Linked DNA regions of Rubrivivax gelatinosus IL144. The protein of the gene in region 2 interacts with the protein of the main gene of each other region in a pairwise test. Links are inferred from orthologs where the notes say so. Each region holds a gene or a part of one and is shown on either strand. Other genes may lie near its edges.

The links.
Region 1: the proteins of RGE_RS21830 (region 2) and RGE_RS22540 interact in binary tests that used the Escherichia coli proteins (3 or more experiments, as listed by UniProt). The link is inferred for Rubrivivax gelatinosus IL144 from one-to-one orthologs.

The regions. Positions count from the first base shown.
Region 1 is NC_017075.1:4,938,618-4,953,077, forward strand. The notes cover bases 7,309-10,286. They hold RGE_RS22540 (sulfate/molybdate ABC transporter ATP-binding protein), read right to left. Parts: upstream 9,319-10,286; coding sequence 8,299-9,318; downstream 7,309-8,298. Other genes in these bases: RGE_RS22530 (hypothetical protein), read left to right, coding at 7,309-7,634; RGE_RS22535 (DUF1294 domain-containing protein), read left to right, coding at 7,671-8,288; cysW (sulfate ABC transporter permease subunit CysW), read right to left, coding at 9,308-10,201; cysT (sulfate ABC transporter permease subunit CysT), read right to left, coding at 10,243-10,286. Also shown: RGE_RS22495 (long-chain-fatty-acid--CoA ligase), read right to left, coding at 1-165; RGE_RS22500 (NAD(P)(+) transhydrogenase (Re/Si-specific) subunit beta), read right to left, coding at 301-1,722; RGE_RS22505 (NAD(P) transhydrogenase subunit alpha), read right to left, coding at 1,719-2,033; RGE_RS22510 (Re/Si-specific NAD(P)(+) transhydrogenase subunit alpha), read right to left, coding at 2,045-3,175; RGE_RS22515 (NUDIX hydrolase), read left to right, coding at 3,278-3,775; RGE_RS22520 (methyl-accepting chemotaxis protein), read left to right, coding at 3,900-5,465; RGE_RS22525 (CysB family HTH-type transcriptional regulator), read left to right, coding at 5,525-6,481; more of RGE_RS22530, read left to right, coding at 6,750-7,308; more of cysT, read right to left, coding at 10,287-11,079; RGE_RS22555 (sulfate ABC transporter substrate-binding protein), read right to left, coding at 11,256-12,269; alpha/beta fold hydrolase BchO, read left to right, coding at 12,462-13,310; RGE_RS22565 (histidine phosphatase family protein), read left to right, coding at 13,333-13,977; RGE_RS24220 (hypothetical protein), read right to left, coding at 13,980-14,165; RGE_RS22570 (M4 family metallopeptidase), read left to right, coding at 14,307-14,460. UniProt on the Escherichia coli protein: Part of the ABC transporter complex CysAWTP involved in sulfate/thiosulfate import. Responsible for energy coupling to the transport system.
Region 2 is NC_017075.1:4,781,025-4,795,302, forward strand. The notes cover bases 4,320-7,115. They hold RGE_RS21830 (glutamate-5-semialdehyde dehydrogenase), read right to left. Parts: upstream 6,462-7,115; coding sequence 5,178-6,461; downstream 4,320-5,177. Other genes in these bases: RGE_RS21820 (BLUF domain-containing protein), read left to right, coding at 4,320-4,628; RGE_RS21825 (LemA family protein), read right to left, coding at 4,630-5,175; RGE_RS21835 (Lrp/AsnC family transcriptional regulator), read right to left, coding at 6,496-6,960; RGE_RS21840 (LysE/ArgO family amino acid transporter), read left to right, coding at 7,053-7,115. Also shown: RGE_RS21800 (sensor histidine kinase), read right to left, coding at 1-1,419; RGE_RS21805 (DUF4390 domain-containing protein), read right to left, coding at 1,416-1,994; 16S rRNA (cytosine(967)-C(5))-methyltransferase RsmB, read right to left, coding at 2,014-3,351; folE (GTP cyclohydrolase I), read left to right, coding at 3,443-4,192; more of RGE_RS21820, read left to right, coding at 4,203-4,319; more of RGE_RS21840, read left to right, coding at 7,116-7,670; RGE_RS21845 (DUF167 domain-containing protein), read right to left, coding at 7,672-7,983; RGE_RS21850 (DNA topoisomerase III), read right to left, coding at 7,980-10,574; RGE_RS21855 (SET domain-containing protein), read left to right, coding at 10,673-11,161; RGE_RS21860 (biotin--[acetyl-CoA-carboxylase] ligase), read left to right, coding at 11,166-12,089; RGE_RS21865 (hypothetical protein), read left to right, coding at 12,083-12,730; gap (type I glyceraldehyde-3-phosphate dehydrogenase), read right to left, coding at 12,806-13,804; tkt (transketolase), read right to left, coding at 13,972-14,278. UniProt on the Escherichia coli protein: Catalyzes the NADPH-dependent reduction of L-glutamate 5-phosphate into L-glutamate 5-semialdehyde and phosphate. The product spontaneously undergoes cyclization to form 1-pyrroline-5-carboxylate.

The DNA.
Region 1 (14,460 bases), 160 kb from region 2 along the record:
GTCGACCTCGCGGAAGCTCACGGTGCGGCCCATGAACTTGTAGGCCGGCAGCTCGCGATACTTGCCGAAGCTCTCCTCCAGCAGGGCGACGAGCGAGGGGTACAGCTCGACGCTCACTTCGGCAGGCACGCCCGCCGGGTACTGCTTCAGCCAGATCTTCTCCATGCACCTCTTCTCCGTGGAACGCGGGATTCTGTCGGCTGCCTTACGTCCGCGTTATCCGGGATTCCGAGCAGGCACGCCTGCCCCGGGGGGTGCTGCACGCGCCGGCCGCGGGGCGGGGCCGGCGCGGTGCGACCGTCACTCGACGGCCTTGACCATCTCCTCGACGACCTTCTTGGCGTCGCCGAAGACCATCATGGTCTTGTCCATGTAGAACAGCTCGTTGTCCAGGCCGGCGTAGCCCGAGGCCATCGAGCGCTTGTTCACGATCACCGTCTTGGCCTTGTAGGCCTCCAGGATCGGCATGCCGTAGATCGGGCTGCCCTTCACATGCGCGGCCGGGTTCACGACATCGTTGGCGCCCAGGATGATCGCCACGTCGGCCTGGCCGAACTCGGCGTTGATGTCTTCCATCTCGAAGACCTGGTCGTAGGGCACCTCGGCCTCGGCCAGCAGCACGTTCATGTGCCCCGGCATGCGCCCGGCCACCGGGTGGATGGCGTACTTCACCGTCACGCCCTTCTCGGTGAGCTTGGCCGCGAGTTCTTTCACCGCATGCTGGGCACGGGCGACGGCCAGGCCGTAGCCCGGGACGATGATCACCGTCTCGGCGTTGCCAAGGATGAAGGCCGCGTCGTCGGCGCTGCCGCTCTTGACGCTGCGCTGCGCCTGGCCGCCCGCCGCCGCCGTCGTGCCTTCGCCGCCGAAGCCGCCCAGGATGACGTTGAAGAACGAGCGGTTCATCGCCTTGCACATGATGTAGCTGAGGATCGCCCCCGAGCTGCCCACCAGCGAGCCGGCGATGATCAGCATGCTGTTGTTCAGGCTGAAGCCGATGCCTGCGGCCGCCCAGCCCGAGTAGCTGTTGAGCATCGACACCACGACCGGCATGTCGGCGCCGCCGATCGGGATGATGATCAGCACGCCCAGCACGAAGGCCAGCGCCAGCATCGCGAAGAACGCCGGCCAGCTCTCGGTGGCCGCGAAGGCCAGGCCCAGGCCGACGGTCGACAGCCCCAGCACCAGGTTGAGCATGTGCTGGCCGCTGAAGGTGACCGGCGCGCCCTGGAACAGGCGGAACTTGTACTTGCCGCTGAGCTTGCCGAAGGCGATGACCGAACCGCTGAAGGTGATCGCGCCGATGGCCGCGCCCAGGAACAGCTCGATGCGGTTGCCGACCGGAATCGGCTCGCCGCGGTTGATGATGCCGAAGGCCCAGGGCTCGGCGACCACCGCGACGGCGATGAACACCGCGGCCAGGCCGATCATGCTGTGCATGAAGGCCACCAGCTCGGGCATCTTGGTCATCTCGACGCGGTTGGCCATCAGCGAGCCGGCGCCGCCGCCGATGACCAGACCCAGCAGCACCCAGCCCAGGCCCAGCGGCGAGCCGGCGAGCTTGACGATGAGCGCGGCGGTGGTCAGCACGGCGATGGTCATGCCGACCATGCCGAAGACGTTGCCGCGGATTGAGGTGGTCGGGTGCGACAGGCCTTTCAGCGCCTGGATGAAGCAGATGCTCGCGACGAGGTAGAGCAGCGTGACGAGATTCAGGCTCACTTCTTGGCCTCCGCCGGCTTGCGGTCCTTCTTCTTGAACATCTCCAGCATTCGCCGGGTGACCAGGAAGCCGCCGAAGACGTTGACCGCGCACAGCGCCACGGCCAGCACGCCCATGGTCTTGCCCAGGTCGGTCTCGGTCAGCGCCGCCGCCAGCATCGCGCCCACGATCACGATCGCCGAGATCGCGTTCGTCACCGCCATCAGCGGCGTGTGCAGCGCCGGCGTCACGTTCCACACCACGTGGTAACCCACGTAGATCGCCAGCACGAAAATGATCAGGTTCGTGACGGTATGGCTCACGATTTCCATCGCCGCCTCCTTCAGTTCTTCTTCAGTTCGCCGCCCTGCGCCATCAGGCAGGCGAGCACGATGTCGTCGTCGGCAGGCACGTGCAGCGCACCTTCCTTGGTGACGACGAGCTTGAGGAAATCGAGCACGTTGCGCGCGTACAGGCTGGAGCTGTCCGCGGCCACCAGCGCCGGCAGATTGGTCTCGCCGATGATGGTCACGCCGTGCTTCTTCACCGTCTGGCCGGCTTCGGTCAGCGGGCAGTTGCCGCCCACGCCATCGGCGCCACGGCCGGCGGCCATGTCGACGATGACCGAGCCCGGCTTCATGGCCTTGACCATGTCCTCGGTGACGAGCACCGGCGCGGCACGGCCCGGGATCAGCGCCGTCGAGATGACGATGTCGGCCTGCGCGACGCGCTTGGCGACTTCGACCTTCTGGCGGTCCAGCCAGCTCTGCGGCATCGGGCGGGCATAGCCGCCGACGCCTTCGGCGGCTTCCTTCTCTTCGGCCGTCTCGTAAGGCACCTCGATGAACTTGGCGCCCAGCGACTCGACCTGTTCCTTGACGCTGGGACGAACGTCCGAGGCCTCGATGACCGCGCCCAGGCGCTTGGCCGTGGCGATGGCCTGCAGGCCAGCGACGCCGACACCCAGGATGACGACACGCGCGGCCTTGATCGTGCCGGCGGCGGTCATCAGCATCGGGAACAGGCGCTGGTACTTGTCCGCGGCCATCATCACGGCCTTGTAGCCGCCGATGTTGGCCTGGCTGGACAGCACGTCCATGCTTTGCGCCCGCGTCGTGCGCGGCGCGGCTTCGAGCGCGAAGGCGGTCAAACCGGCAGAGGCCAGCGCCTGCAGGCCGGGCTTGTCGAACGGGTTCAACATGCCGACCAGCGCCGTGCCGGGCTTCATCAGCGCGAGCTCCTCGGCATCCGGGCTGCGCACCTTGAGCACCAGCTCGCAGCCGAACGCGGTGGCACGGTCGCAGATCTCCGCGCCGACGGCCGCGTAGGCCTCGTCCGGCGCACTCGCCGCCACGCCCGCGCCGCTCTGCACCTTCACGGTGTGGCCCTGCGCCTTCAGTTTCTTCGCCGTCTCCGGGGTGACGGCGACACGCGTCTCGCCCTGCGCCGTCTCCAGCGGCACACCGATCAGCATGGGGATCTCCTAACCTACGTTGCTGAAATTGCCGCCGCGGGCGCCTGGTGCCGGCGCCCGGGGGCGTCGGAAGCTACCACAACTCGCCGCTACGATCCGGCGATGCCGAGCACCCGCTGGACCCCCTTCGTCACCGTCGCCGCCGTCGTCGAACACGAGGGCCGCTACCTGCTCGTCGAGGAAGAGACGGCCGACGGCCTGCGCCTGAACAACCCGGCCGGGCACCTGGAGTGCGGCGAGTCACCGCAGCAAGCCGTGGTGCGCGAGGCGCTGGAAGAGACCGCCCGCGCCTTCACGCCCGAGGCGCTGCTGGGGCTGTACCTGTCGCGCTTCACGCCACGGCCCGGCGACGACCGCACCTATCTGCGCATCGCCTACACCGGCCGTGTCGGCGAGCCGCTGCCGGGCCGCCGCTTGGACGCCGGCATCGTGCGCACCCTGTGGCTGCGGCCCGAAGAGATCCGCGCCCAGGCGGCGCGGCTGCGCAGCCCGCTGGCGCTGCAGTGCGTCGAAGACCATCTGGCGGGTCGCCGGCTGCCGTTGGATTCGGTTTACATCCATCCCAGCCTGTGGAATGAGAACGGTATGAATTTGCGCTAGAACAAACCCATAAAAACACAAGCTCAAGCTGGCAAGGTTCGGCGTCGATAGCACCGGGACAGTGTTGGCCCGACGCAGGCGGACACAAGGCATCCCGTCAACGCCTCGACAACAAGAAGCCAACATGCGCCAGAACCTGCCTGTGACGCAGCGTGAACACCCGTTCCCCGACGGAACGACGCTGATGTCGATGACCGACCCGCGCGGCAAGATCACCTATGCCAACGCGGCCTTCGTGGCGATCTCCGGCTACAGCCGCGAGGAACTCGTCGGCAAAGCGCACAACATCGTGCGCCACCCCGACGTGCCACCGGCGGCCTTCGCCGACATGTGGACGACGCTGAAGGCCGGCCAGGCCTGGACCGGCATCGTCAAGAACCGCCGCAAGAACGGCGACCACTACTGGGTGCGCGCCAACGTCGCGCCCATCGTGCGCGACGGCCGCATCGTCGGCCACCTGTCGGTGCGCACGCGGCCCACGCCCGAGGAGATCCAGGGCGCCGAAGCGCTCTACAAGGAGATCCGCGAGGGCCGCGCCAAGGGTCTGGCGATCGAATGCGGGCTGCTGGTGCGCACCGGCATCGGCGCGCTGCTGTCGATCCGACAGCGCATGTCGCTGGCCTGGCGCGTGCGGCTGGGCGTGCTGGTGGCGGCGCTGCCGGCTGTTGCCGCCGCAGCCGCCGTCGGCGCTCCGACGCCGGTGATCGGGGCCGTGGCGGCGGCTGCGGCCGCCGGCGCACTCGCCGCCGGGCTCTGGCTGCGCCAGCAGGTCACGCAGCCGATCCGCGTGGCCGCCGAGCAGTCGCTGAAGGTGGCGACCGGCCAGCCGGGCAGCACGCAGCTGCTGGACCGCGCCGACGACGTCGGCATGCTGCTGCGCTCGGTGAACCAGTCCGGCCTGAACCTGCGCTCGCTGATCGACGACGTCGCCAACCAGGTCGACGGCCTGGGCAACGCCAGCCGCGAGATCGCCGCCGGCAACCTGGACCTGTCGCAGCGCACCGAGCAGACCGCCGCCAGCCTGCAGCAGGCCGCGGCGTCGATGCAGCAGATGACCGGCAACGTGCGCCAGACGGCCGACAGCGCCGCCGCCGCACACGACCTGGCCGAGGAAGCCACCGCCGCCGCCGCCCACGGCGGCCAGGCCGTCGGCCAGATGGTGGCGACGATGACCGAGATCAGCGGCAGCTCGGCGCGCATCGGCGAGATCGTCGGCGTCATCGACGGCATCGCCTTCCAGACCAACCTGCTGGCGCTGAACGCCGCGGTGGAAGCCGCACGCGCCGGCGAACAGGGCCGCGGCTTCGCGGTCGTCGCCGCCGAGGTGCGCGCGCTGGCCAAACGTTCGGCCGAGGCGGCACGCGAGATCAAGCGCCTGATCGCCGAGTCGCAGGAGCGTGTCGAGGCCGGCAACCGTCAGGCCGGCGACACCGGCGAGGCGATGGAGCGCCTGGTGCAGCAGGTGCACCGCGTCGGCGACCTGCTGGCCGAGATCAGCGCCGCGGCACGCGAGCAGAGCGAAGGCATCGGCCAGGTCAACGAGGCCGTCAACGAACTGGACCGCTCGACGCAGCAGAACGCCGCGCTGGTCGAAGAGACCGCCGCCGCGGCCGCCAGCCTGCGCCAGCAGGCGGTGGCGCTGTCGGAGGCGGTGGCGGTGTTCGACCAGGGCTCGACCGCCCGCAGTTGAAGGGACGCGCGCCGCGACGGTGGCGCGAATAATGGCCGCGTCCTATCGAGGAGGCGGGCGTGAACTTCCAGCAGCTGCGATCGGTGCGCGAAACGGTGCGCCGGGGCTTCAACCTCACCGAGGTCGCGCAGGTGCTGCACACCTCGCAGCCCGGCGTCAGCCGCCAGATCCGCGAGCTGGAGACCGAGCTCGGCGTCGAGATCTTCGTGCGCGCCGGCAAGCGCCTGACCGGGCTGACCGCACCGGGCGCGACCATCCTGCCGATCGTCGAGCGCCTGCTGCAGGAAGCCGACAACCTGAAGCGCGCCGGCGACGACTACGCCGGGCAGGGCAAGGGCACGCTGGTCATCGCCGCGACGCACTCGCAGGCGCGCTACGCGCTGCCCACCGCGGTGCGCGACTTCCGCGCCACGCATCCCAACGTGCAGCTGCGCCTGCACCAGGGCTCGCCCAAGCAGGTGGCCGAGCTGCTGCTCGAAGGCGAGGCCGACCTCGGCGTGGCCACCGCGCTGATCGCCCACTACCCCGAGCTGGTGGCGCTGCCCTGCTACCGCTGGACGCACTCGGTGATCGTGCCGGCGGGCCACGAGCTGGCGCGGGACGCCGAACGCGGCGCGCCGCTGACGCTGGAGCGCCTGGCCGCCTTCCCGCTGATCACCTACGAACCCGGCTACACCGGCCGCAGCCAGATCGACGAGGCCTTCAGCCAGAAAGGCCTGGCGCTGGAGCTGGTGCTGTCGGCGATGGACGCCGACGTCATCAAGACCTACGTCGAGCTGGGCATGGGCGTGGGCATCATCGCCTCGATGGCCTACGACGAGCAGCGCGACCCCGGCCTGCGCGCCATCGACGCGCGCCATCTCTTCGCCACCAACATGACGCACGTCGGCCTGCGCCGCGGCGCATACCTGCGCGACTACGTCTACGACTTCATCCGCACCTTCGCGGCGCCGCTGGACCGGGAGCTGGTCGACCGGGCGCTGGCGGCGCCGGTGGGGGTGGTGGTCGAGCCCTGATCAAGGGCATTCCGAAGGCCGGCCCGCCGCCGGAGCGGGCGTGATGGCCCGGCCGCCGTCATCTCGTTCGCGATCGGCGCAACACAATGCATCAGGCCGAATTCGATCGAATTGAGGACGTTCTTCTTCGATTTCCTGAGTGTCGAATGCGATCGGACCGCCAACACGACCCCAATTCCGGGGACGAACACTCGTGTTCGTGCGGCCGCGCAGGACCGGCACGATACGATCGAATGACATCGAAAAAAGCACTCAGGGAGAGATGCGAATGGCGGGGAAACTCGAATGGCTGGCCGCAAGGCCTGCACGCGCCGTGGCCGGCGTGGCGCTCGTCGGCGCCCTCGCGGCGTGCGGCGGCGGGGTCGTGGACGACAACGGCGAAGCGGATCACCTCGTTTGTGCGACGGGATGCAAACCCTCCAGTTCGCTGAAAACGAACGAACTCCGCGCGTATTTCGCCGTCGTCGGCGATGGCTCCAGCGTGCAAGCGCAGGCTGGTTTCAGCACCGGCAGCGACCTGCGCTTCAATGTCGAGATCGACGGCGGCGACAGCCTGCGGCTGGTCACGCCCAAGGGAAGCCAAGGCTTCCATATCCCGGGAGGAGACATCACGACGCTCCTCGGCGACGCCCTGATCACGCTGATCACCGGGGCAAAGCCTTATGTGTCCAAGATCGATCCGTCGTCGGGCGTCACGCCATTGCGCTTCGAGTTCGTTCGCGGCACCACGACCGAGGTCTCGACGGTGGAGTTGCCGGCGCCATTCGACATCTTGAGTCCCGCGTCGCGAACGACGCTGCCCATCACGCAGCGCACGCTGCCCATCCGCTTGAGCGCGGCGGAGGTGGGCTCGTCGCATTACGCCAGCATCGATTGCACCGACGTCAACGGCAACAAGGGCAGTGGCTCACCCGGACTGGGCGTGGTGTCCGGCAGTCTCGCCAGCGACACGTCCGGCGTGTCTTATTCGCTGGATCTGGGCAAGGCGATCGATGGACTCAGCTTCTCGAGCACTTATCCGCGTGGCGCGGTGGCGCGCTGCGACGTCAAGCTCCAAGTGGTCGTGCAGAGGGTGGGCCAGGCCGACCCGGCGTTCGCCTCGGCCGAGGTCTACGCGAAGCAGGCCCGGTCGGTCTCGATCGCTCTGCGCTAAGGCGTCCCCGCTGCGGGACAGCCGCTCGACGTCCCGATGCGCTTAGCCGGCAGGCTCACCCGCTGGAACGACGAGCGTGGCTTCGGCACGATCGAGTCGACCCAGGGCGGCGAGCCGATCTTCATGCACGTCTCGGCATGGCCCAAGGGCGAGCCGCGGCCGCGGCTCGGCCAGGCGGTGTCGTTCGAGATCGAACTCGGGCCCAAGGGCAAGCGCGCGTGCAAGGTCCAGCCCCTCGCGCAGCGGCGCACGCCGCCGCGGGCGCCCCGCGCGCGCCCGGCGCCTTGGGGCACCGCGACGCTGTTCACGATCCCCGCCTTCCTGCTGCTGTACCTGGGCCTCTCGGTGCTCTGGGGACTGCCCCGGTGGGTCGGCGGGCTGTACCTCGCGGCCAGCTTGGTCAGCGTCGTGGCCTACGCGCTGGACAAGTCGGCCGCCGAACGCGGCGCCTGGCGCACGCCGGAGAGCACGCTGCACGCGCTGGCGCTGCTCGGTGGCTGGCCGGGCGCGCTGCTGGCGCAGCAGTGGCTGCGCCACAAGTCGAGCAAGCCGGCCTTCCGCCGCGTGTTCTGGGCGACGGTGATGCTCAACGTGGCGGCGCTGGCGGTGCTCGGCTCGCCGCTGGGTGCGGCGCTCGTCGGCGCCGCGAGCTGAGCCGCGCCGCCTAAACGCTGCCCGCCACGAAGCGCGTCACGCGCCGCGGCCGCAGGTGGTAGTGGCCGCCGACGGCCAGCCCCAGGCGCTCGCGCAGCGCGACGTAGTCGGCGCGCAGCATCTCGACGTCGACGAAGCCGCCGTCGTCGCCACGGCGGAACTCCAGCCGCGTGTGCGCGCCCACCGTCAGCGTGTGCGCCAGCGTCGCCGGCAGCGCGTCGGGCGCGGCGTCGCCCAGGATGTCCAGCTCGTGCGGGCGCACGTAGCCGGTCTCGCCGTCGGGCACGCCGAAGCGGCCGCGGAACAGGTTCACGTCGCCCAGGAACTGCAGCACGAAAGGCGTCGCCGGATGGTCGTAGACCTGGTCCGGAGCGCCTTCCTGCTCGATGCGGCCGGCGTTCATCACGACGACGCGGTCGGCGACTTCCATCGCCTCTTCCTGGTCGTGGGTGACGAAGACGCTGGTGACATGCACCTCGTCGTGCAGCCGGCGCAGCCAGCGGCGCAGCTCCTTGCGCACCTTGGCGTCGAGCGCGCCGAAGGGCTCGTCGAGCAGCAGCACCTTGGGCTCGACGGCCAGCGCACGCGCCAGCGCCACGCGCTGGCGCTGGCCGCCGGAGAGCTGGTGCGGATAGCGGTCGAGCAGCGGGCCCAGCTGCACCAGCTCCAGCAGCTCGGTCACCTTGCGCCGGATCGTCGCGTCGTCGGGGCGCCGGTGTTTGGGGCGCACGCGCAGGCCGAAGGCGACGTTCTCGAAGATCGTCATGTGGCCGAACAGCGCGTAGTGCTGGAAGACGAAGCCGACGTTGCGCTCGCGCACGTCGGTGTTCGTCGCGTCCTCGCCGTGGAAGTGCACGCTGCCCGAATCAGGCACTTCGAGCCCGGCGATGATGCGCAGCAGCGTCGTCTTGCCCGAGCCCGAGGGGCCCAGCAGCGCGACCAGTTCGCCGGACGGGATGTCGAGGTTGAGGTCGTCGCAGACGACCGTGCTGCCGAAACGCTTCTTCAGGTTGCGGACTTCAATGCTCACCGGCAGCTCCCTTCATCGTCGCCTTCACGCGCTGCTCGACGGCGTACTTCAGCACCAGCGTGACCAGCGCCAGCGCCGCGAGCAGCGACGCGACCGCGAAAGCGGCGGCGAACTGGTATTCGTTGTAGAGGATCTCGATGTGCAGCGGCATCGTGTTGGTCTCGCCGCGGATGTGGCCGCTGACGACGCTGACGGCGCCGAACTCGCCCATCGCGCGCGCGTTGCAGAGGATCACGCCGTACAGCAGCGCCCACTTCACGTTGGGCAGCGTCACGCGGCGGAAGATCTGCCAGCCGCCGGCGCCGAGCACACGCGCCGCCTCCTCCTGCTCGACGCCTTGGGCCTGCATCAGCGGGATCAGCTCGCGCGCGACGAAGGGGAAGGTGACGAAGACGGTGGCCAGCACGATGCCGGGCACGGCGAAGATGATCTTCAGGTCATGGTCGCGCAGCCACTCGCCGAACCAGCCCTGCATGCCGAAGACGAGCACGTAGATCAGGCCGGCGATCACCGGGCTCACCGAGAACGGCAGGTCGATCAGCGTCAGCAGCAGGTTCTTGCCGCGGAAGTCGAACTTGGCGATGCACCAGGCCGCGGCGATGCCGAACACGAGGTTCAGCGGCACGCTGATCACCGCCGCCAGCAGCGTCAGCTTGACCGCCGACAGCGCGTCGGGCTCGACGATGGCCGCCAGGTAGACCGCCCAGCCTTTCTTCAGCGCCTCGTGGAAGACGGTGGCCAGCGGCACGAAGAGGAACAGCGTCAGGAACACCAGCGCGGTGCCGATCAGCAGCCGGCGCACCCAGGCCGGCTCCTCGGTGGCGCCCAGGCGGCGTTCGACCGCGGGTGCCGCCGTCGGCCAGGATTCGGTCTTGCGCCGCACGACGGCGCGCCAGCCGCCACGCAGCCGAGTGGTCGTCGTATTCACACGCCCCCCTGGCGTTTACGCGCCCAGGCCTGCAGCGCGTTGATGACCAGCAGCAGCACGAAGGACACCGTCAGCATCACCACCGCCACCGCGGTGGCGCCGGCGTAGTCGTACTGCTCGAGCTTGGTGATGATGATCAGCGGCGTGATCTCGCTGACCATCGGCATGTTGCCGGCGATGAAGATCACCGAGCCGTACTCGCCCAGCGCACGCGCGAAGGCGAGCGCGAAGCCGGTCAAGAGCGCCGGCATGACGATCGGCAGCACCACCTGTGTCACCGTCTGCCAGCGCGTCGCGCCCAGCGTCGCGGCGGCTTCCTCGAACTCGCGGTTCACGTCTTCCAGCACCGGCTGCACGGTGCGCACGACGAAGGGCAGGCCGATGAAGACCAGCGCGACGAAGACGCCGACCGGCGTGAACGCCACCTTGAACGGCAGCCACTGGCCGATGGCGCCGTTCTGGGCATAGATCGCGGTCAGCGCGATGCCGGCCACCGCGGTCGGCAGCGCGAACGGCAGGTCCACGAGCGCGTCGACCAGGCGCCGGCCCGGGAAGCGGTAGCGCACCAGCACCCAGGCGACGAGCAGGCCGAACACGGCGTTGACCAGCGCCGCCGCGAGCGAGGCGCCGAAGGTCAGCCGGTAGGAGGCGACGACACGCGGCGACATCGTCGCGGCGACGAAGGCGTCCCAACTCAGCGTCGCCGTCTTCAGGAAGGCGGCCGACAGCGGCACCAGCACCAGCAGGCACACGTACAGCAGCGCGAAGCCGAACGCGAGGTCGAAGCCGGGCAGGACGGTGTGGCGGCGCAGCAGCGCGCGTGAGAACGGCATCAGGCCTCCACGCGCCGTGCCGTGCGCACGCGCTTCATCGGTTTGCTCATGGGAAGGGGCGAAATACGAAGCTGAACGCATCGTAGGCAGCACATGACGGCCGCCTACGAAGCGTTTCGAGGATCGTTATGCGAGCGGCGTCTGTCCCCGCGGATGCGGGCGCCGGCCCGCGGGGGTCACTTGCGCACGTAGATCTGGTCGAAGGTGCCGCCGTCGGCGAAGTGCGTCTGCTGCGCCTTGGCCCAGCCGCCGAACACCTGGTCGATCGTGAACAGCGTGACCTTGGGGAACTGCTTTTCGTACTTCGCCGCCGCCTTCGGATCGATCGGGCGGTAGTAGTTCTGCCCGGCGATGTCCTGGCCTTCGGGCGAGTACAGGTACTCCAGGTAGGCCTGGGCGACGGCGCGTGTGCCCTTGCGGTCGACGACCTTGTCGACCACGGCCACCGGCGGCTCGGCCAGGATGGACAGCGAGGGCGCGACGATGTCGAACTTGTCCGGGCCCAGCTCCTTCAGCGCCAGCAGCGCCTCGTTCTCCCAGGCCAGCAGCACGTCGCCGACGCCGCGTTCGACGAAGGTCGTCGTCGCGCCGCGCGCGCCGCTGTCGAGCACCGGCACGTTCGCCAGGATCTTGCCGACGAACTCCTTGGCCTTGGCTTCGGAGCCGTACTTCTTCTGCGCGTAGCCCCAGGCGGCGAGATAGTTCCAGCGTGCGCCGCCGGAGGTCTTGGGGTTCGGCGTGATGACCGAGATGCCGGGCTTGATCAGGTCGTCCCAGTCCTTGATGCCCTTCGGGTTGCCCTTGCGCACCAGGAACACGATGGTCGAGGTGTAGGGCGCGCTGTTGTGCTTCAGGCGCTTCTGCCAGTCGGGCGCCAGCAGCTTGGCCTTTTCCGCGATCTCGTCGATGTCGTAGGCCAGCGCCAGCGTCACGACGTCGGCGTCCAGGCCGTCGATGACCGAACGCGCCTGCTTGCCCGAGCCGCCGTGCGACTGCTTGATCGTCACGTTGTCGCCGGTCTTGGCCTTCCAGTGGGCGGCGAAGGCCTTGTTGAAGTCCTGGTAGAGCTCGCGCGTCGGGTCGTAGGAGACGTTCAGCAGCGTCACGTCCTTGGCCCAGGCGCCGGCAGCGGCGACGGCCAGCGTGGCGGCGGCCAGCGTGGCGCGCCAAGGGAATCGGGTGATGTTCATGCAGGATCCGTTCGGTCGGGGATGCAGTCCATGCTAGGAACGAGGAAGCAAGCGAAGAACGAATGAAATCGCCGATCCTTATGCGTTTTGCGCCCATTGCCGCCCAGCCGCACGGCTTGCGCCCGGTGAAGCGGGGTGCCGCGGCGGGCGGCTATGCTCGGCCGCCATGCCCTGTCTTGCTTGCGCTCCGCGATGAGCCTGCCCCCCGCCGACTGGCCGCTGCGTGAGTTCAGCCGCTCGGTGCGCACCGGCGAAGTCGACTGGCACGTGCAGGTCGCCGGCCGCGGCCCGGTGATCCTGCTGCTGCACGGCTCGGGCGGCTCCTCGCACTCGTTCGCCGGCATGCTGCCGCACCTGGTGGCGCACGGCACCGTCGTCGCACCCGACCTGCCGGGCCACGGCTTCACGACCGGCGCCCGCTTCGACGCGCTGACGCTGCCGCGGCTGCGCGAAGCCATCGCCTCGCTGCTGCTGGCGCTGGAGCTGCCGCGCCCGGCACTGGTCGCCGGACATTCGGCCGGCGCCGCGCTGGCGCTGCGCTGGGCGCTGGACGCGCCGCGGCCGCCGAAGGCGGTGTTGGGCTTCGCGCCTTCGCTGGTGGCGCCGCCCGCTTATTACATGCAGTGGATGGCGCCGCTGGTGCATCCGTTCGCGACCTCGGCGCCGGTGACCTCGATGCTGGCCTGGGCCGTGGGCCCCACCGGCATGCTCGACTGGCTGCTCGACTCCACCGGCAGCAAGCTGCCCGAGGCCGAACGCCGCCTCTATCGCACGCTGTTCGCGCAGCCGACGCACGTGCGCGGCGCCATGAGCTTCATGGCCGCCGCCGACCTGCCCTCGCTGCTGCCGGGCTGCGCCGCGCTGCCCTGCCCGGCGGCCTTCGTGCTCGGCCGCGAGGACGGCTGGATCCGCGAGCGACCGCTGCGCCGCGTGCTGCAGCGCCACCTGCCGCAGGCCGAGGTGCAGACCTGGCCCGGCGGCCATCTGCTGCACGAGCAGAGCCCCGAACGCGCCGCCCGGCGGCTCATCGAACTGCTTTGAGCCGGCGGCATACTCGCCGGCGATGACCGAATTCCTCTTCATCCGCCACGGCGAGACCGACTGGAACCGCCAGCAGCGTTTCCAGGGCCGCATCGACGTCCCGCTCAACGCCACCGGCCGCCTGCAGGCCGAACGCCTGGCCGAACGGCTGGCCCCGGAGCCGGTCGACGCGCTCTACGCCAGCGACCTCGTACGCGCGATGCAGACCGCCCAGCCGCTGGCCCGCGCCTGGAAGCTGGACACGCGCCCCGAACCGGGGCTGCGCGAACAAGGCTTCGGCATCCTCGAAGGCCTGGACGTGCCGACGATCCGCGTCGAACACGCCGATCTGTGGGCGCGCTGGATCGAACGCCGCGCCGACTTCGCCTTGCCCGGCGGCGAGAGCGTGCGCGACTTCAGCACGCGCGTGCTCGGCGCCGTCGCCCGCCTGGCCGCCGCGCACGAGGGCGGCCGCGTCGCCGTCGTCACGCACGGCGGCGTGCTCGACATGCTGTGGCGCCACGCCCGCGGCGAAGCGCTGGATGGCGCCCGCGCCTGCCTGATCCCGAACACCGGCCTGAACCGGCTGCGCTGGCACGACGGCGCGCTGACGATCGAGGCCTGGGGCGACGACGCCCACATTGCCGACCTGCCGGGGACGGCGCCGGTGACGCCGCTGGCGCGCTGAGTTCAGCGCTCGGGTGCGCCCGGCTGCGGCAGCGCCGGGTCTTCGGCCGCGGCGGCGTCGGTCACCGGGCGGCTCACGGCCTTGCCCAGCGACTCCAGCACGCCGTCGTCGGCGCCCTTGGGCGAAGGCTGACCGCCCGGGTCGGCTGCGGGGTCCGGGCGCGGATCGGGGGGAGTGGGTGTGTTCATGTCGGCCTGATGGCAATCGGGAATCCCACGCCCCCTAACCCCCACGAATGCGCGGCCCGGCCCGCGGGATTCGGCTCCTAGGATGGCTCGCGCCTTGCGTGGCGTGACCAAAGACAACATCAAGACAGGAGCGAAACCCCCGTGACCCAGACTTCCTCGCGGCGTGTCCGCATCACGTTCTCGATCCTCGCCGCAGCCGCGGCCCTGGCCACCACGACGGCAGGCGCCGCACCGAGTGCCGACCAGAGCCGCGCCGCCAGCGCGCGTGCGCTGTCCCACGTGCAGGCCTATGCCG
Region 2 (14,278 bases):
CAGCGTCACGCCTTCGGGGCGCGCCAGCTCGAAGGCATCCTGCCAGTGGTCGCCGCCGGCTTCGGTGCGGTCGGCGAGCTGCTCGTAGCGCTGCTCGACGCTGCGCGCGAAGCCCTCCAGCTCGGGCAGCTCGCCCAGGTGGCGGCCGCGCCAGGCCGCCACCGGCAGGCCGAGGATGCGCGTCGCGCCCGGGTTCACGGTGTCGATGCAGCCTTCGCGGTCGAAGACGATGACGCCGGCGGTCAGCGTGTCCAGGATGGTCTGCAGCCGGGTGCGCGCGCCTTCGAGCTGGGCGACGCCGCGCTGCACCTGCTCGCGCGCGTCGGCGAGCTGCGCCGTCATGTCGGCGAACGAACGCGTCAGCCCGCCGAGCTCGTCGCCCGAGGCGAACACCGGCTTGGGCTGCAGATCGCCGGCGGCCACCTGGCGCACGCCGTCGGCCAGCAGCAGCAGCGGCCGCGCGAGCTGGTTGCCCAGCAGGATGGCCAGCAGCACGGCGCCGAAGACGGCCAGGATCAGCGCCAGCGTCAGCGTGCCGATGTACATGCGCGACAGGCTGTCGCGCGCCAGCGCACGCTGCTGGTACTCGCCGTGCGCGGCCTGCACCGCCAGCGCGTCCAGCGCCAGCTTGCGCGGCAGCGGCTGCATCACCATCAGGAAGCGGTCCTGGCCGGGCGCCAGGCGGATGCTGGCGTCGGGCAGCAGGGCCAGCGCGCGCACGCGTGGCGCGGCCGGCTCGCCGGCGGCCAGCGCCTCCTCGTCCAGGCCTTCGATCTGGCTGGCCCAGCCCAGCGAGCGCGCCTGGCGCAGCAGCGTCGTCGACGGCCGCTCCGGCGGCGTCGCGCCGGGCGAGACGCCGGCGGTGGCCAGGATCTGGCCCGAGTGGCCGAGCAGCGCCAGCTCGCGCGCGCCGAGCTGCTCGCGCAGGCGTTCCAGCGTCAGCGGCGACGGCGAATGCATGTCGCCCAGGCGTTCGGCGGCCAGCCGCGCCTTGGCGCCGACGTCGGCCTGCAGCGCGTCCAGCGTCGTCTTGCCCAGCGACAGCCCGGCGTCCAGCGCGCCGGCCACCTTGACGTCGAACCAGGCGTCGATGCTGCGCGAGACGAACTGGTAGGACACGGTGTAGATCACCAGCCCCGGCAGCACGCCGACCAGCGCGAAGATGCCGGCCAGCTTGATCAGCAGCTTGCTGCCGAACTTGCCGCGTTTGAGCCGCAGCACCAGCCGCACCGAGGCAATGCCGATGACCAGCAGCAGCAGCCCGGCGACTGCGGCGTTCACCCAGAACAGCCAGACGAAATGGCGCTCGTAGAAACCGCCGCCGGCCGTCGACAGCGACAGCACGAAGGCCAGCACGAGCGCGGCGCCGGTGCCCGCGACCAGCGCGACGATCCAGATCCAGCGGGCCGTGCGACTCATGGCAGCTCGACCGGCAACTCGCGCTCCGCGCCGATCGCCCAGTCGGCCTGGCCGCCCAGGCCGATCTGCATCGGGCTGGGCAGCTGGCTGGTGTCCAGGCGCCAGCTGAACTCGATGTAGTAGTCCTTGCCGGACTCGAGCTGCGACAGGTCGGCGATGCGCCAGCCGGCGCTGCGCGTGACCGCGGCCATCGCCTCGGCCAGCGTGGGGTAGGTCTGGTTCAGGCCGCCGAGGCCGACACGCCAGCTGGAGGTCAGCGCCTGGTAGACGACGCGCCAGCTGCGCGAGACGCGCGCGATGCGTTCGTCGCGCCAGTACCAGCGGTCGCGGCGCAGCGTCGCCTGGGCGACGAAGTACACCGGCACGCCGCGCATCATCGCGTCCTCGACGGCCTTGGGCAGCGTCACGCGGGCGGCGAACTCCAGCGTCAGCGCACCTTCGCTGCGGCCGGTCTGCAGCTGGATCAGCTCGACGCCCTGGCCCCCGGGAGCGGCGCCGGCCGCACCCGCCCAGCCGAGCAGGACCGACAGCCCCAGGCCCAGCAGCAGTCTTCGGCGGACCGGCGGCAATCGCATGACGGGAAGGACTCGGGGCTCAGGCCTTGTGGATCAGGGCGTAGTAGAAGCCGTCGTGCAGCGCGCGGCGCGGCGTGGCCGACGGATGCGGCGAATTGTCGGCCAGCGGCAGCAGGTGTCCGGGCGACTGCGGATCGAGGCTCGCTCCGGCGTCGCCGTGGCGTTGCAAAAACGCGTCGATCTGCTCGGCACCCTCGCTGCGGAACAGCGAGCAGGTGGCGTAGACCAGGCGCCCGCCGGGGGCTAGCAGCGGCCACAGCGCGTCCAGCATCTCGGCCTGCAGCCGTGCCAGCGCGGTGATGTCGTCGGGACGGCGCAGCCAGCGCACGTCGGGGTGGCGGCGCACGATGCCCGAGGCGCTGCAGGGCGCGTCGAGCAGGATGGCGTCGAAGGGGCGGCCGTCCCACCAGTTCGCGGTGTCGCGCGCGTCGCTGGCGCGTACCTGGGCCTGCAGCTGCAGCCGGTGCAGGTTCTCCTGCACGCGCACCAGGCGCACCGGGTCGCTGTCCAGCGCCAGCAGGTCCAGGTCGGCAAGTTCCAGCAGGTGCGCGGTCTTGCCGCCCGGGGCGGCGCAGGCGTCGAGCACACGCGCGCCGGCCGGCAGCCCCGCGCCGACGAGCAGCGGCGCGGCGCGCTGCGCGGCCGCGTCCTGCACCGAGACCTCGCCTTCGGCGAAACCGGGCAGCTGCGTCACCGGGCAGGGCTCGGCGAGCACGATGGCCTGGCCGCCGAGCGCCGGGTCGTCGACCAGGCTGGCGGCGCGCCCCTGCGCCGCGAGGCGCTGCAGATAGGCCTCGCCGCTGCCGCGGCGGCGGTTGACGCGCAGCGTGAAAGGCGGGTGCACGTTGGCCGCCGCAAGCAGCGCCTGCCACTGCGTCGGCCAGTCGTGGCGCACGCGCTCGATCCACCACAGCGGGTGGTTGAAGGCGCCCAGCGGCTGGTGCCGCGCCGAATTGGCGAGGTGCTCGCGCTCGCGCACGAAGCGGCGCAGCACGGCGTTGATGAAGCCGGCGGCGACCGGCGTGCGGTGGCGCGCCGCATGCACCGCCTGGTCGACCAGCGTGTGGTCGGCATAAGGCGAGGGCTCGCCGGTCGGCCAGAGCAGCGCCAGCGCGGTCAGCAGCAGCGATTCGACGTGCGGCGGCGGCGTCTTCGGCGCAACGATGGCGCGCACCTCGCCGGCGCTGCCCAGCCAGCGCATCACGTGAAAAGTGAGCGCCTGCACGCCGGGACGCGCATCGGGCGCCACGCGCGCCAGCACGTCGGTCAGCGAACGGCCCTGGCGCACCGCGAGCACGGCGTCGGCGGTCAGGTCGAGCAGCCGCGACAGCGGCACGGACGAAGTCGGAGTGGTCACCAGGGCAGTCTAAGCGGAGCCTGCACGCTGGCGAAGCGCGCCGCACAATACCGAGTCCCTTCGCCACCGGCCGACCGGCCCGCCTCTTCCCATGGCCAAGACCGTCCTGCCCCCGGAGCCCGCGACGCCGCGCCTGCTGCGCAGCGAGGATGAACTGGCCACGCTGCCGGTCTCCGAACGCATCCGCTACCGCCTGGTCTGCGCGGACAAGCGCTTCCACGCCAACGACAACATCGCCGACTTCGTGCGCGAGGGCGAACTGCCCGAGCTGAAGAAGGAGGTGCAGGCCAAGCTCGAGGAGCTGCTGCGCGCGCTGGTCATCGACACCGAGAGCGACCACAACACGCAGGAGACGGCCAAGCGGGTGGCCAAGATGTACATCGACGAGGTCTTCCGCGGCCGCTTCCACCCGATGCCGTCGGTGACCGAGTTCCCCAACGCCGAGCGCCTGAACGAGCTGATGATCGTCGGCCCGATCACCGTGCGCAGCGCCTGCAGCCACCACCTGTGCCCGATCTTCGGCAAGGTCTGGATCGGCCTGCTGCCCAACGAGCACAGCAACCTGATCGGGCTGTCCAAGTACGCCCGCATCACCGACTGGATCATGAGCCGGCCGCAGATCCAGGAGGAGGCGGTGACGATGCTCGCCAACGAACTGCAGGAGCGCGTGCGCCCCGACGGCCTGGCCATCGTGATGGAAGCCGACCACTTCTGCATGCACTGGCGCGGCGTCAAGGACACCGACAGCGCGATGGTCAACAGCGTGATGCGCGGCGCGTTCCTGAAGGATCCGAACCTGCGGCGCGAATTCCTCTCGCTGCTGCCGCGCAAGCAAGACTGAAAGGCCCGCGATGCTCGTCCGCCTCATGTACGTCAGCCGCGCCGTGCCGGCGCTGGACCCCGAGGAGCTGCAGTCCATCCTGCGCGCCTCGCGTGCGCAGAACCCGGCGCTGGGCATCACCGGGGTGCTGTGTTATTCCGACGGCATCTTCGTGCAGGTGCTCGAAGGCGGCCGCAGCGCCGTCAACCGCCTGTACGCGCGCATCGTCGGCGACCCGCGCCACACCGAGGTCGAGATCCTCAGCTACGAGGAGATCGGCGAACGCCGCTTCGCCGGCTGGTCGATGGGCCAGGTCAGCATCGCGCGGCTGAACCCGGCGCTGCTCCTGAAGTACTCGGAGACCGCGACGCTGGACCCCTACGCGGTCTCGGGCCAGGTCAGCAAGGCGCTGTTCGACGAACTGGTGGCCACCGCGGCCATCGTCGGCCAGTCCTGATTCAGAGCCGGCCGGCCGGCCCGAAGCGGTACAGCGGCACCAGCAGCCGCGTCGGGAACTCGGCGATCGCCTCGTCGTAGGCGGCGCCGGCTTCGTTGAAGCGCTGGCGCGCGAAAGCCAGCCGCGAACCGCCGTCGGCCAGCACCACGGCCTGCTCGGCGATCGCCGGCTCGACCTTCAGCAGCGGATGCTGCTCCAGCAGCGCCAGCACGCGGCTGGCCGCGGCGCCCATCGCCGCCTCCCCCTTGACCAGCACCAGCGCGGCCTCCAGCCGCACCGGACGCGCGCCCAGCGCAGCGGCGGCCTCGCGCACCTGGGCCTCGGCGGCGAGCAGCGCGTCCAGCGCCTTGGCTTCGCCGGCCATCGGTTCGCGCAGCGCCTGGGCCAGCGCCTGCGCGGCCTCGCCGCGGCGTGCCAGCGCCTCGGCGACCTGCTGCCAGGCGGTGCCGATGGCCGTGCGCAGCGCCATCAGCCGGTTGTAGGCGCCGACCATCCAGAACACGAGCACGGCCGCAAGGGCCAGCACGGCGATCTGCAGTGCGGACACGGTCAGCGCCGGATCTCGCCCTGGCCGAGCACGATCCACTTCAGCGAGGTCAGCCCCTCCAGGCCGACCGGGCCGCGGGCGTGGAACTTGTCGGTCGAGATGCCGATCTCGGCGCCCAGGCCGTACTCGAAGCCGTCGGCGAAACGCGTGCTGGCGTTGACCATCACGCTGGCCGAATCGACCTCGCGCAGGAAGCGCATCGCGTTCGGGTGGTTCGTCGTCAGGATGGTGTCGGTGTGGTGCGAGCCGTGGCGGTTGACGTGGGCGATGGCCTCGTCGAGGCCGGCGACGACCTTGATGCTGATGACCGGCGCCAGGTACTCGGTGTCCCAGTCGGCCTCGGTGGCGTCGACGACCCGCGCGCCGGGCACGGCGGCGAGCATCGCCTTGGCGGCCGGGCAGCAGCGCATCTCGACGCCCTTGGCGGCGAAGACCGCGCCGATGCGCGGCAGGAAGGCCGCGGCCTGCGCCGCGTGCACCAGCAGCGACTCGGTCGCGTTGCAGGGGCTGTACTTCTGCGTCTTGGCGTTGTCGGTGACGACGACCGCCTGCTCCAGGTCGACCTCGGCGTCGACGTAAATATGGCAGTTGCCGTCCAGGTGCTTGATGACCGGCACGCGCGCCTCGGCAGCGATGCGCTCGATCAGGCTCTTGCCGCCGCGCGGGATGACGACGTCGACGTACTGCGGCATCGTGATCAGCCGCCCGACCGCGGCGCGGTCGGTGGTCTCGACGAGCTGCACCGCGTCGGCCGGCAGGCCGGCTTCGACCAGCGCGCCCTGCACCAGCTTCCACAGCGCGAGGTTGGAATGCAGCGCCTCCGAGCCGCCGCGCAGGATGCAGGCGTTGCCGCTCTTGATCGCCAGCGACGCGGCCTCGATCGTCACGTTCGGGCGGCTCTCGTAGATCATGCCGAAGACGCCCAGCGGCACGCGCATGCGGCCCACCGAGATGCCGGTCGGGCGGCGGCGCAGCTCGCTGATCTCGCCGATCGGGTCGGGCATCGCGGCGATCTGCTCGCAGCCTTCGGCGACCGTCTCGACGACCTTGGCCGTGAGCTTGAGCCGGTCGACCATCGGCTCGGCCAGCCCGGCGGCGCGCGCGGCGGCGAGGTCGAGTTCGTTGGCCTGCTGCAGCGGGCCGAGCTTCGTGCGCAGCGCGGCGGCCAGGCGGCGCAGCGCGTCGTCCTTGGCGGCGGAGCCGGCACGCGCCATCGCGGTGGAAGCGGCGCGCGCGGCGGCGCCGACGCGGTCCATGTAGGCGGCGATGTCGTCGATCGGGTTCATGGCGGGATTGTCCCGCATCCGCCCGGGCGGGCTTTCAGCGCAGCGTGCCCGGCGGCACCAGGCCGCGGCGCGGGATCGGCGTCGAGAACACGATCTGGGTGCGCGTCTCGCCCCAGGCGTTGATCGAGCCGAGGAAGGCCTCCAGCGCCGGCAGGTCGGCGGCGACGACGGTCAGCAGATACGAGTCGGCACCGGCGACGTGGTGGCATTCCAGCACCTCGGCGGCGCGGCCGATCTGCTCGAGAAAGGCCTTCTTCGCCGGCTGGCCGGAGACGGTGAGGCCGACGATCGCGCGCACCGTGTAGCCGGCACGCGCGGCGTCGACGTCGGCAGCGACGCCGCGCACGACGCCGGCGTCCTGCAGCCGCTTCAGGCGTTCGGCCGTCGCCGGGATCGACAGCCCGGCGGCTTCGGCCAGCACCTTCAGCGGGGCGCGACCGTCGCGCTGCAGCGCGAGCAGCAGCTTCCAGGCCTTGTCGTCGAGCACGTTTTCGGTCATGTGGCAGTTTGGCCTGAAATTTAGGTATATCGCAAGAATTCAGCCTGAGGAATCGCCTGGATCGACCGCCAAAGGCTTCGCACAATGAAGCCGTGGACGCTCAACTCACCCTCTTCCTGCAAGCCGGCGCGATCGGGCTGTCGATCGCCGCGCCGGTGGGCCAGATCGGCCTGCTGGCGATCCAGCGCACGCTGCAGTACGGCGCCGCCGCCGGCATCGCCACCGGGCTGGGCGCGGCGGTCGCCGACGCGATCTACGGCGCCGTCGGCGCCTTCGGCGTCACCGCGCTGATCGCCTTTCTCGTCGAGCAGCGCACGCTGCTGGCCGGCGGCGGCTCGGCGCTGCTGCTGTGGATGGCCTGGCGCATCGCGCGCCAGCCGCCGGCGCGGCGCGCGGGCGGGCCCGGCGAGCGGGCGCCGCTGGCGCGGCTCTTCGCCGGCACCTTCGTGCTGACGCTGGCCAATCCGACGACCATCCTGTCCTTCATCGCCGTCTTCGGCGCGCTGGCCGGGCGCAGCGCGGTGGCCTCGCCGTGGGTGATGGTCGCCGGCGTCGCCGCCGGCTCGGCGCTGTGGTGGTTCATCCTGGCCGGCGCAGTCGGCCGGCTGCGCACGCGTTTCGATGCCCGCTGGCAGCACCGGGTCAACCTCGTGTCGGCGGCGCTGCTGGCCGGTTTTGCGCTCTGGCAGCTGGCGGCGCTGCTGCGCTGAATCAGCCGGCGAGCACGCGCTGCAGCCAGGCCGCCACGGCCTCGGGCGCGGCGTCGAGCTCGATCGTCTTGCGCCGCCCGGTCTGGCCGTGAGTCAGCCGCACCGCACGCTTGGGCAGGTCCAGCTCGTCGGCCAGCCAGGCGACGAGCGTGTCGTTGGCCTTGCCGTCGACCGGCGGCGCGTTCAGGCGCACGCGCAGCGCGCCGTCGTGCAGGCCGTCGGCGCCGGTGCGGCGCGCATTGGGCACGACCGCCACGCGCAGCCGGCTGGCCGCCGCGCCGGCCGCACTCAGGCACGGCGGCGCGTCGTTCACGCCGCGGTCTTGCGTGCCGGCGCCTTCTTCGCCGGCGGCCGCGCGGCACGCGGCTCGAACTCGAAACCGACCTTGCCTTCCTTGGTGTCGTAGACGAGGAAGGCCTTGAACTTGCGCTTGGTCTTGTTCGAGACGAAGTCCTCGAGCAGCTTGGTGCGGCCGGTGGTCAGCAGGCGCGTCATCTCCTCGTGCGTCACCGGCTGCTGCAGGATCACGGCGCCGCTCTTGAAGTCGCAGGTCGCGTGCGGGCCGACGGCGTGCTCGCAGACGTAGCTCGTGCCGTGCTCGTAGACATGGCTGCGGCACTTCGGGCACGGGCCCAGGCTCTGCTGGCCGCTGAAGTCCACCGGCTCGCCTTCGCCTTCGGCGGGCTTGTCGTCGTCGCCGAAGTCGAACTCCAGCTTCCAGTTGCCGATCTCCTCGTCGCGCACGATGCGCAGCTCGGCGCTGAACGGCCAGCCGGCCTTGGAACGGAAGCCTTCCAGCGGGCCCAGGCGCTTGTCGCGCAGCAGCGCGTCGGCCTCGGCGAGCTCGAAGGTGCGGCCGGCCGGCAGCTTGGTGATGCTGAAGCCGCAGCCGCTACCTTCGGGCGAACCGGCGGCGCCGATGCAGGCGAAGCGGCGGTAGTTCTCCTTGACCACGCCGCCGCAGTTCGGGCAGGGCGAGGCCAGCGTCGCGTAGTCGCCGGGAATCGTGTCGCGGTCGTATTCCTTGGCCTTCTTGACGATGCGCTCGGCCATCTTGGCGATCTCGGCCATGAAGCGCTCGCGGCTCAGCTTGCCGTGCTCCATCTGCGACAGCTGGTACTCCCAGTTGCCGGTCAGCTCGGGCTTGGTCAGGTCCTCGATCGCCAGGCCGCGGAGCAGCGTCATCAGCTGGAAGGCCTTGGCGGTGGGCACCAGCTCGCGGCCTTCACGCAGCATGTACTTCTCGAGGATCAGGCCTTCGATGATCGCGGCGCGCGTCGCCGGCGTGCCCAGGCCCTTCTCGGCCATGGCCTGGCGCAGCTCGTCGTCGTCGATCAGCTTGCCCGCGCCTTCCATCGCCGACAGCAGCGTCGCTTCGGTGTAGCGCGCCGGCGGCTTGGTCTTCAGCTGTTTGACGTCCACGCCCTCGGTGCGCACGGTCTCGCCTTGCGTCACCGGCACCAGGTTGGCGTCCTCGTCCTGGGCTTCCTTGCCGTAGACCGCCAGCCAGCCCGGGTTGACCAGCACCTTGCCGTTGGTCTGGAAGTGGTGCGTCGCGCCGGCCGTCGCGACCTTGCTGATGCGCGTCGTGACCATGTACTCGGCCGCCGGATAGAACACGGCGATGAAGCGCTTGACGACCAGGTCGTAGAGCTTGGCCTCGATCTCGGTCAGGCTCTTCGGGGCCTGCAGCGTCGGGATGATGGCGAAGTGGTCCGAGACCTTGGTGTTGTCGAAGACACGCTTGGTGGGCTTCACGTAGCCGGCGTCCAGCCCCTTGCGCGCGTGCTGCGACAGCGCCGCCAGCGGGCCCGGCAGCTCTTCCTCGGCGAGCATCGCGAAGGTCTGCTTGACGACGGCCACGTAGTCCTCGGGCAGCGCGCGCGAGTCGGTCCGCGGGTAGGTCAGCACCTTGTGCTTTTCGTACAGCGCCTGGGCGATCGACAGCGTCGTCTTGGCCGAGAAACCGAAGCGCGAGTTGGCCTCGCGCTGCAGCGTCGTCAGGTCGTAGAGCAGCGGGCTGCTCTGCGAGCTGGGCTTGGCTTCCTCGGTGACGGTGGCCGGCTGGCCGCGCACGGCGGCGGCGATGGCCTGGGCGTCGGCCTCGTTCCACAGGCGGTCGGCACGCGCTTCGGCGTCGTCGGGGTTCTTCTTCCACTTCGGGTCGAACCACTTGCCCTCGTACTGCCCGGCCTGGGCGTCGAAGGCGGCGCGCACTTCCCAGTAGTCGCGTGCAACGTGCTTGCGGATCTTCTCCTCGCGCTCGACGACGATCGACAGCGTCGGCGTCTGCACCCGGCCCACCGTGGTGAGGAAGAAGCCGCCGTCGCGCGAGTTGAAGGCCGTCATCGCGCGCGTGCCGTTGATGCCGACCAGCCAGTCCGCCTCGGAACGGCTGCGCGCGGCGTCGGCCAGGCCCTGCATCTGCTCGTCGCTGCGCAGCTTGTCGAAGCCGTCGCGGATGGCCTGCGGCGTCATGCTCTGCAGCCACAGGCGGCGGATCGGCTTGGTGAAGGGCTTGCCGGCCGCGGCGTACTGGACGATCAGGCGGAAGATCAGCTCGCCTTCGCGCCCCGCGTCGCAGGCGTTGACGAGATCGGTGACGTCCTTGCGCTTGACCAGCTTGACCACCGCCGACAGCCGCGACTTGGACTTGTCGATCGGCGCCAGCTCGAAGTGCGGCGGCACCACCGGCAGATGGGCGAAGCTCCACTTGCCGCGCTTGACGTCGTAGGCCTCGGGAGCCTTGATCTCCACGAGGTGGCCGACCGCCGAGGTGACGACGTACTGGTCGTTCTCGAAATGGTCGGCGTGTTTCTCGAACTTGCCGGCGACCGGCGTCAGCGCACGCGCGATGTCCTGCGCGACGCTGGGCTTCTCCGCAATGATGAGAGTCTTGGTCATGTCTGCCTTGGCTCACGGCGAAGCAAGCCGTGCCTAAAATCCGCCGTCTTTCACGCGCACGCACACACGCGCGCGCCCCTGTAATTTCAATGTACCCAATGAAGAAGACCGTGCAACCAGCGGCGCCAAGGGGCGATGCGCGACGCATCCAGGTGCGGCGCAGCGGCGTGCACGGCAAGGGGGTGTTCGCATTGCAGGCGATCGCCGCCGGCACGCGTCTGATCGAATACAAAGGCGAGCTGATCGACTGGCCAGAAGCGCTGCGCCGCCACCCGCACGACCCGGCCCAGCCCAACCACACCTTCTACTTCCACGTCGACGACGGCCACGTGATCGACGCCAACGTCGGCGGCAACGCCTCGCGCTGGATCAACCACGCCTGCGACCCGAACTGCGAGGCCCAGCAGCTGGCCGACGGCCGCGTCTTCATCGACGCGCTGCGCGACATCGAAGCCGGCGAAGAGCTTTTCTACGACTACGGCCTGGTGATCGACGAGCGCTACACCGCCAAGCTTAAGAAGGAATACGCCTGCCACTGCGGCAGCCCGAACTGCCGCGGCACGATGCTCGCGCCCAAGCGCCGCTGAGACCATGGACGCCCCGGTGCCCACGCCATTTCACGCCGGCCAGGCCGAGCCGCTGCGCTGGGGTGCCGAGGAAGTCTGGCAACAGCTGCAGCCGCTGCTGCCCGGCGTCAGCGTCGAGGTCGTCGCGAGCACCGATTCCACCAACACCCGCCTGATCGAACGCGCCCGCGCCCAGGCCGGCCAGCGCGACGCGCCGGTCACGCGCCCGGGCGAGCTGCGCGGCTTCGGCGACCTGCCGCGGGCGCCCTACGGCCGCCGCGCCGGCGACACCGAGCCCTGCCTGCTGGTGGCCGAACACCAGACCGGCGGCCGCGGCCGCCTGGGCCGCGACTGGCTGGGTGCGGCGGGTGCGTCGCTGACCTTCTCGCTGTCGCTGCCGCTGGCGCCGCGCGACTGGTCGGGGCTGTCGCTGGCGGTCGGCGTCGCGCTCGCCGAGGCGCTGGACGTCGCGCCGCCGCGCATCGGGCTGAAGTGGCCCAACGACCTCTGGATCCTCGACGGCCCCGGCCGCGGCCGCAAGCTCGGCGGCATCCTGATCGAGACCGTGCCGGTCGGCCAGCGCCGCATGTGCATCGTCGGCGTCGGCCTGAACGTGCTGCCGCAGCCGGCCGAAGGCCTGACCCACGGCTACGCTTGCCTGCAGGAGCTCGACGGCGAGGCCAGCGCGCCGCGTGCGCTGGCCGCGGTGGCGGCGCCGCTGGTGCAGGCGCTGCTGCGTTTCGAGGCCCAGGGCTTCGCCGCCTTCCAGGCCGGCTTCGAACGCCGCGACCTGCTCGCCGGCCTGCCGGTGACGACCACCGGCCCCGAACCGCTGCACGGCGTCGCCGAAGGCGTCGACGAACGCGGCGCGCTGCGCGTGCGCGCCGGCACGCTGCACACGCTGGTCAGCGGCGAGGTCAGCGTTCGCCTGCGGGACGACACATGCTGAGGGCCCTGGCCGCCCTGCTGATCGGCGCCAACCTGCTGTTCTTCGCCTGGGCGCGGGGCTGGCTCGACCCCGCCGTGCCGCCACCGCAGCACGGCCAGCGCGAGCCGGCACGGCTGGCGGCGCAGATCCAGCCCGAGACGATCCGCATCGTCACGCCTCAGGCCGCCAGCGCCGCGGCGGCCAGCGTCGCCTGCGTCGAGGCCGGCCCGTTCAACGACGCCGACGCCGCCAGCGCCGAACAGGCGCTGATCGCCACCGGCCTGCCGGGCGACCTTTGGAAGCGGCGCGACCAGGCCCAGCCCTCGGTCTGGCTGGTCTACATCGGCCGCTTCCCCGACGGCGCCTCGATGCGCTCGCGCGCCGACGCGCTGCAGAAGCTGCGTGTGCCCTACGAGACGCTGGAGGCGCCGCCGGAGCTGGCCCCCGGCCTCGTGCTGTCGCGCCACGACTCGCGCGAAGACGCCGAACGCGGGCTCGCCGCCATCTCGACCAAAGGCGTGAAGACGGCCCGCGCCGTCGCCCTGCCGCCCCCGCCGCCGCAGCACTGGCTGCGGGTCGCGCGCGCCGACGCGACGTTGCAGGCGCGCCTGGCCGACGCGGCGCTGCCCGGCGGCACACGCTTTCACCGCTGCGCGCGCTGAACTCGCGCCGGCCATGAAAAACGGCCCCGCGTGGGGGCCGTCTTCGAGTCCCGGCCGCAGCCGGGTTCAGGGTCTTCAGGCCGAGATGACTCGCACCATCTCGAGAACCTTGCAGGAGTAGCCCCACTCGTTGTCGTACCAGGCCACGACCTTCACGAAGGTCTTGTCCAGCGCGATGCCGGCGTCGGCGTCGAAGACCGAGGTGCAGCTCTCGCCGCGGAAGTCGGTGGCGACGACCTTGTCGGTGGTGTAGCCGAGCACGCCCTTCATCGGGCCCTCGCTGGCGGCCTTCATCGCCGCGCAGATTTCCTCGTAGCTCGCTTCCTTGTTCAGCTCGACGGTCAGGTCGACGACCGAGACGTCGGAGGTCGGCACGCGGAAGGACATGCCGGTGAGCTTCTTGTTCAGCTCGGGGATGACCTTGCCGACGGCCTTGGCGGCGCCGGTGGAGCTGGGGATGATGTTCTCGAGGATGCCGCGGCCGCCGCGCCAGTCCTTGTTGCTCGGGCCGTCGACGGTCTTCTGCGTCGCGGTGGCGGCGTGCACCGTGGTCATCAGGCCGCGCTTGATGCCGAAGGTGTCGTTGAGCACCTTGGCGACCGGCGCCAGGCAGTTGGTCGTGCAGCTGGCGTTGGAGACGATGGCCTGGCCGGCGTAGGTCTTGTCGTTGACGCCGTAGACGAACATCGGCGTGTCGTCCTTGGACGGCGCGCTCATGATGACCTTCTTGGCGCCGGCGGCCAGGTGCTTCTCGGCGGTTTCCTTGGTCAGGAACAGGCCCGTCGATTCGACGACGATGTCGGCGCCGACCTCGCCCCACTTCAGCTCGGCCGGATCCTTGATCGCGGTGAGGCGGATCTTCTTGCCGTTGACGATCAGCGTGTGGCCGTCGACCGAGATGTCGCCCTTGAAGCGGCCGTGCACGCTGTCGTACTGCAGCATGTAGGCCAGGTAGTCGGGTTCCAGCAGATCGTTGATCGCGACGACTTCGATGTCGTCGAAATGCTTGATCGCGGCGCGGAACACCATGCGCCCGATGCGGCCGAAGCCGTTGATGCCGATCTTGATGGTCATGTCGTCTCTCCTGAACGGTGAAGGTGAACGGGCTTCGGCGCCTGGGCGACCGGACCTCGCGGCCCGGCCGGCGCCACTAGGGAGCGATCTTGCCGCAGGCGGCGCGACGGGTCACGCGCCGCCCTGCAGGCGGTGGTGGGCAAAGGCGAACGGTGCCTGCCACCGGGTCAGCGGTCGAGCACCTTGCGCACGACCGCGGCGACGTTCTCCGGCGTGAAGCCGAAGAGCTTGAACAGCACGCCGGCCGGCGCGCTTTCGCCGTAGCGGTCGAGACCGACGACGGCCGCGCAGCCGTACTTCCACCAGCCGTCGGTGACGCCGGCCTCGACGGCGATGCGCGGCAGCTTGGCCGGCAGCACCGAGAGCTTGTACTCGACGCTCTGGCGGTCGAAGGTCGTCGTGCTGGGCATGCTCACGACACGCACCGCGATGCCGGCGGCGGCCAGCTGCGCCTGCGCGTGCAGCGCCAGCTGC